One region of the Paenibacillus sp. WLX2291 genome, then DNA from elsewhere that is predicted to be linked to it. Evidence: predicted binding sites of a transcription regulator. Region 1 holds the regulator's gene; the other holds the start of a gene.
The links. Region 1 encodes NrdR, which represses ribonucleotide reductase genes. Its sites were predicted from a motif close to AACACNATATATNGTGTT; they were not measured.

Region 2: the regulator NrdR is predicted to act here: its motif matches at 1,594-1,611, upstream of nrdI (class Ib ribonucleoside-diphosphate reductase assembly flavoprotein NrdI).

Annotation. Positions count from the first base shown of each region.
Region 1 covers NZ_CP176755.1:1,733,471-1,736,872, reverse strand. Annotated here, with positions in the region: gene ACDE64_RS07480 (serine hydrolase domain-containing protein) at 1-1,061, shown strand, start outside; gene nrdR (transcriptional regulator NrdR) at 1,230-1,775, opposite strand; gene ACDE64_RS07470 (lytic transglycosylase domain-containing protein) at 1,966-2,541, opposite strand; gene coaE (dephospho-CoA kinase) at 2,541-3,134, opposite strand; gene mutM (DNA-formamidopyrimidine glycosylase) at 3,144-3,402, opposite strand, start outside.
Region 2 covers NZ_CP176755.1:1,013,851-1,017,252, reverse strand. Annotated here, with positions in the region: gene nrdE (class 1b ribonucleoside-diphosphate reductase subunit alpha) at 1-1,050, opposite strand, end outside; gene nrdI (class Ib ribonucleoside-diphosphate reductase assembly flavoprotein NrdI) at 1,037-1,405, opposite strand; gene ACDE64_RS04465 (MarR family transcriptional regulator) at 2,654-3,397, shown strand.

The DNA of each region.
Region 1 (3,402 bases):
CGATTCTATATCACTCTTCCCTCATTACGATTCCGGGTGAGCGATTGAGTATGGCAGTCACTTCAGCTGGCGGTTCGTCGATATTTGATCAGGCGTATGCCACTACTGTGATGCTGGATCTGTTACAAGAAAAAGGCAGCATCAAAAAAATCCTGCCTGATCAACAGATCGACAAGCCTGCTAGTAAGGTAGCAATGCCTGCGGAAATGAAGCAATATGCTGGTCTGTATGCCGTAACTGGTGAAACATTCAATGTCGCGTTCAACAATAACAAACTGCATGTCGCCGCACAAATGTCTGGGCTTGTGCCAGAACAGGATTATATCTACGCTGGCAAAGGCAAATTCCGAAGCGAAGACGGCTCGGCTACCGTCAGCTTTGAGAAGCAAAGCAATGGATTGACATATATGAAGCTAGATGGCTATCTCAATCTGCCAAACCTCAGCCAATCGCATATGGTCATGTATATCGGACAGAAGCTACCTTTGCAAAAACTCGACAAATCGGTGCAGCAAGCATGGGCGAAACGCGATGGCAAAACGTATTACAATGTCGATGAATTGATTCAATCGGTCTTTTACAGCGCTCCATCGGTATTGACCAAAACGATCACGCTCGATAACAGCAAAAGCTATGCGATGGCAACCAAAATCGTGGACAGCAATCATAGTGTGAATACTTTGCAAATTCCAGTGATGAACGGTCGCGATACCTTTGATCTTGAATTCTACACCAAGCAAAAGAAAGAGTATGTCAAATCCACCACGCAATCGTATATTAGCGAAGATGATATGGATACACTGACAGCTAACGCTTCTTCCGTTGTAACGTTGCCTTCCGACCATGTAGCCAAATGGTTCAAGATTGGCAAAGCTGCCGGCGGCAAAAAACTTACTGTCGATATCCCGACCAAAGGCGGATTCGTTGTGTACACAGCGGATGGACAGTTGTATTACTCGTCCATCAATAGTGGCAACAAACAAGTAACCTTGCCGGAAGGCGGCAAAATCGTATTCGGTGCCTCCGCCAATGCCGTGTTCAAATTACAGATCAAACAATAATGTTCATGCGGTTGTATATGTCCCCCAATCGTATGCAACTCCCTATTGCACTACAATCATAAATCAACAAAAAGCATCACTAAAAAAGCATCACTGCACGAATTCTCACATGAGATTCGTGACAGCGATGCTTTTTTGTTGCTATTGTCCTGATGAATGATACGATGATCAGTCGCGTTCGATATCTTCCATATCTCGACGTGTTTCGGATGCGGAAGGATTCGATTCGTGCTTGCGGATCGGCTTCTTGTCGCTCTTTGGTTCATCGCTCAGCAAGCCTTGCAATTCTTTCATAAACATGTTGATATCCTTGAACTGACGGTATACCGAGGCAAAGCGCACGTATGCTACTTCATCGACCGGATACAGCTGTTCCATCACCAGTTCGCCGACAGCGCGACTTTCCACTTCTGCGAGCGCAGTAGCGTACAGACTCTTTTCGACTTCGGATACGATTGCATCCAGCTGATCTACCGATACGGGACGCTTCTCGCAGGCGCGGATCAGACCGCGCAGCAGCTTGTCTCGACTAAACTCTTCACGGCTGCCGTCTTTTTTGATCACGATCAGAGGGGTAACTTCCACCATCTCAAACGTGGTAAATCGGCGGCTACAGCTTTCGCATTCCCGTCTCCGACGAATCGACTTGTTGTCGTTTGCCGGGCGGGAATCCAGCACCTTGGTGCCATTGTGACCACAGTAGGGGCATTTCACCGCTGTGTCACCTTCCTTTCATCACAAATGCTTCTTTGGCTTGTTGGATTGCGTGTCATGATACTTGTACAGTTTTGTGTTGGTTTGTGGATGCCTGTTGTGGGCTGCGTATGCTGCATCTATCGTTCGTCTGCTGCATTGATTTTGGGAACACTGATCCAATGAGGATCGTCAAATCTCATACTCTGACTTAGAACTCATCATACAGCTTTGTATATTGCTTATAATAATATAATACACGCTGGACGTAATGTCTCGTTTCGCCGTAAGGAATATCTTTGGCATCTTCTAGCGTACCGTCCCATTTGCCGGATTTGATCCAGCTTTTGACGTTGCCGGGCCCGGCGTTATAGGCGGCGATGACCGCGATCTTGTTGCCGCCAAACTGCTGCATCAGGTTGTTGATATACCATGTGCCTAGCTCGATATTCGGGTCCACATCATGCTTGACCGAATCCAGTGTCACATCGCTCAGATGTGCCTTTTCCATTGCCCATTTGGCAGTGTCAGGCATTAGCTGCATCAGACCGAGTGCGCCCTTCTTCGATTCCATGCTAGGCTGGTAATTCGTTTCAACTCGAATGATTGATGCGATCAGAAAGGGATCGACCTGATACGCCGCAGCATGGGCACGAATCTCATCCTTATATTGAATTGGATACACCAGTCCCATCCAGCGTGTATTGAACAGCACCAGCAATAATACGATGACGAACAAGGGCAGCAGTACACGCTTGCGGATCAGCATAGCTTTGAGCTTGCTCATCATAATGCCTTGCCATTCCAGAACTGTTGTAGCTGCGCCTCTGTCTGCTGCCAAGTACCGCTGTTGTCAATCACGATATCAGCAAGCTGCTTTTTCTGTTCAATATCCATCTGTGCCGCCAGTCGCAGCGCCGCTTGTTCTGCATCCAGCGTGTCCCGCTGCATCAATCGCTGTAGCTGCACCTCTCGCGGTACGTAGACGACCATAATGTCTTCAAATGTATATGCACCCTTGGATTCATACAGTAGCGGGATATCCGCGATTACTAGACGCTGCGGATTCTGTGCTTCCAGTTGTGCAACCCGACTGTAAATTAACTCCCGAATCGCTGGATGGGTAATGCCTTCCAATGCCTGCCGCTCCTCAGGATGTGCGAAAATATGTGCACCCAGACGTTTGCGATCCAGCGTCCCGTCAGCCAGTAACATCTCTGCGCCAAAACGCTGACTTACCTGCTGAAGCACTGGATGTCCGGGCATCATCACTTCGCGCGCGATTTGATCCGCATCGACTAGCGCCGCCCCTTGCTGTACGAGCCATGATGCCACCGAGCTTTTGCCAGTGGCGATTCCTCCGGTTAACCCTATATTCATGGCTTCACCTCAACTATTCACACGTGTCGGCAACGGCTGGCATACCGGGCAATAATGGGTGCCTCTGCCACCAACAACGGTTTTCTCAATCAATGTTCCACATTCATGGCAAGGTTGCGCCTTGCGTCCGTAGATCCGCAGACTGTGCTGGAACATCCCCATTTCGCCCTGTCCGTTCACATACGATTTGATCGACGAGCCGCCTGCGGCAACCGCATCGTTCAATGTCGATACAATCGCTTCATGCAGTCGAATCAGCTGCTCCTCG
Region 2 (3,402 bases), 720 kb from region 1:
AGGATAGCCGGATTCCAGCTGGATACTTGCAATCTTAGTCAGCATATCGCGTGCGCTCATGATGACTTTCTTTTTCACACGATCATCTGCCAGCAGTGTATCGTACATCTCGTCGATGTTCATATCGTCCAGATGTTTGCCGTATGCTTTGTATACGCTATATGGAGCGAATACGTGCAGCAGTTCGTTGTCCGCCGCCAGTTTGTAGAAACGGTTAGGCACGATCAGTCCGATCGACAGTGTTTTCAGACGCGTACGCTCGTCGGCGTTGATCTTTTTACTATCGAGGAACTCTAGGATATCCCAGCCGAAGATGTTGTAGTATGCAGCACCAGAGCCTTTACGTTGACCCATTTGATCGGCATAGGAGAATGCATCTTCCATCAGCTTCAGTACTGGCATGATGCCTTTGGCTGCACCTTCCACGCCTTTGATCGGCTCGCCGCGTCCGCGCAGCTTGGAGAGGTTGACCGCTACACCGCCGCCGATTTTGGACAGCTGCATGCATGTGTTCAGTACATAGTTGATCGAATTGAGGGAATCGTCCATTTCCAGCAGGAAGCACGATACCATCTCACCGCGACGACTTTTCCCAGCATTCAGGAATGTCGGGGTTGCCGGTTGCAGACGCTGCTCCATCATGGAACGTGCCAGCGTCTTGGCATTGTCGGCGTTACCGCGACCGAGATGCAGAGCCACAACAGCGACACGATCTGCATAATGCTCCAGATATTGTGCGCGATCGTTCGTTTTTACCGCATAGTCTTTGTAGAATTTGGAGGCTGCCATATAGGAAGGAAATTGGAAGTTGTAGCTGTGTGTAATCTCGTACACCTCTTCTACATCTTGTGCACCATAGTGGAGGTACATATCCTCATAATAGTCGTTGTCGATCATGTAGCGTACTTTGGACGTTGTGTCCGCGAAGCTCATGCTCTTCTCGTCAACTTCCTTCATATATTCCAGAACCGCTTCTTTATCTTTATCCAAACGGAAAAAACCGTTATCGTCGCGTTGCATTAATAGGTTGTTCAATTCAATATGCCGCAATTTTTTCTACCTCCTGTACGAATCGTTGTGCATCTCCTGTCGTGCCGGACAGTTCAAATTTGTATACGACGGGAACGTTGTAAAGTGCTGAGATCAGATCAGCGCTTTTGCCAAAGTTGTCACCCCAGTTGCGATTGCCGCTCGCTGCTACGCCGAGCATACGGTTATGGTTTCTTTCCAGAAAATGAGTCACCCGTTCCGGAATCTGACCGAAGCCAGTCGTGTAGGTGACCAATACAAAAGGTTCATTCAGTTGTAGCGCTTCTTCAATCTGTACCGCCTGCACTGATGCATGTTTCAATTTTCCGATAAACCGCCGTACATTGCCCGTCTTGGAATCGTACGCAATCAGCATGGGATGACATCTCCTTTTCAACTCAATATGTAGTATAGGTGTGCTGTACAGCTCAGCTTCCTCATCACCGGTAACAACCCGCTGAATTGCTGATTCCCCACTGTGTCAGCCGCTCTTACAAAGCATTACCCATATATTGTCCCCTAAAACATCCGTTCATCAATATATGGGAGATGTTTTTGAGTGTATACCCTATATATTGTGTTGTCAATAGCGTACGAAAGCACGAAACGTAAGTGCTGACATGATGATTTGCAGCACTTTTCCCTTTAAAAACAAGAACTATTCGGCACATATGCATCGTTGTGACTGCCGGTATGTCGTCAAAAAAATAAACTGCTTGACATACTATATATGGTTTGTTCCTTCCACCGTTTTGTCTATCATTTCCAGAACAAGAAACGTAGTCGGAACGATAACATTTTTGGACACTCAAGTATAAAACTTTACTGCTTTCGATCTAAAAAAGCAAATGAAATTTACCTCATTTTAAGAAAGTTCATAATTGAAAAAGCTTGCAACAATCTTTTTGATTTCTTGATGTCATATCGGTGCGAATGTTGCAATTGCAGATTTGTTAATGTACCGCCATTTGGGAGCGGATTCAGAAGCTTGTCTTGAAATGATGAGGATGAAAACAATCATTTTGCGATGAGAGATGTTGTATTTGTGAAAAAGATATTGAGAAGTCAGCATGGCGAGTCACGTTTCTTCTATAGAAGTCATGATTGTAGGATTGCGAGCACAAACATTGGTAGTAGGTAAGATATTTTGCTGATGCAAAAATCACTTTTTATTGAACCCCGTGTTTGGAGGGCGCAAACACTGGAGCAGTAAGATATTTTGCTCTCGCAAAAATCACTTTTCATTGAACCCCGTGTTTGAAGGGCGCAAACACTGGAATCAAAATATTTGATAGGACGTTTGTTATGTGTTTATTTTGGTGCTGTACTAAGTGCGCGAAGGTAGGCGGTATACGGCTGGATCGATGTATAGATTATTTTTATGAGTACGGTACAAGGTGCGTTCCTCATCTAAAACCTACTTTACAACCCGGAATAATTGATCATACACTGTGTTCAATCCTTCATGACTCATTATTTTAATATTCATTTGTTTAACGTTCATTTAATTATCGTTGAATGATATTCACTTTGTTATTGCTGTACTTGTACAATCTCCAATAAGGCTCTACTCCATCTACTACGGATGTTCGTTAGCGATCAATATATAGGAGGATATCTCGTCATGACACAATCGGATTTTGAATTGCTGGCGGAGGCGGATTGGTATTTCCGCAAAATGGTGCGCAAGTTTGTGAAAGAGCGTGATCGGATTACGATTGATGGCATTACGCTACCGGGAATGTTTATTTTGCACAAGATTATCGAGGATGGTGAGCAGCGGCTCGGCGATCTGGCGGATGAGCTGGATTTTACGTCCGGGGCGATTACAGCGGTAAGTGACAAGCTGGAGAAACGGCAACTCGCGATTCGTCGACGATTGCCGGAAGATCGTCGTACGGTGCTACTGACGGTAACGGAGCAAGGTCACGCCTTCTATGAACGACATCGCAATATCGGTGCGGCGTGTACGACGCTCCTCTTTGGCGAACATAGTCAGGAGGAGCTGCAACAGCAGATTGCGCTGTACCGTGAGATGACCGAGCGACTGAATGGCTTTTCACAGGCGATTCTGGAGCTGGCAGCAGCCAATGGTCAGCAGGACGAGGTAGACACACAAGTGGCAGAAGTGGCATCTATGTCTGCTTCGGCTACACAGACGGGCTCGACGCAGGCAGCAAGTTCTCATCCAACTGGAAAAGATACAGCTGGTACTGGCAACTATACAGCGACACCGGATCAGCAACAGCTGGATGCAGCAGACCAAACGACACCTCCTTCGCATGAAGCGACAACGCAGCAGGATCAATCGCACACGCCAGATAAGCGCAAGACACCGAAGACGAAACCTCGTTTTCTCAGTTATTGAGCAAT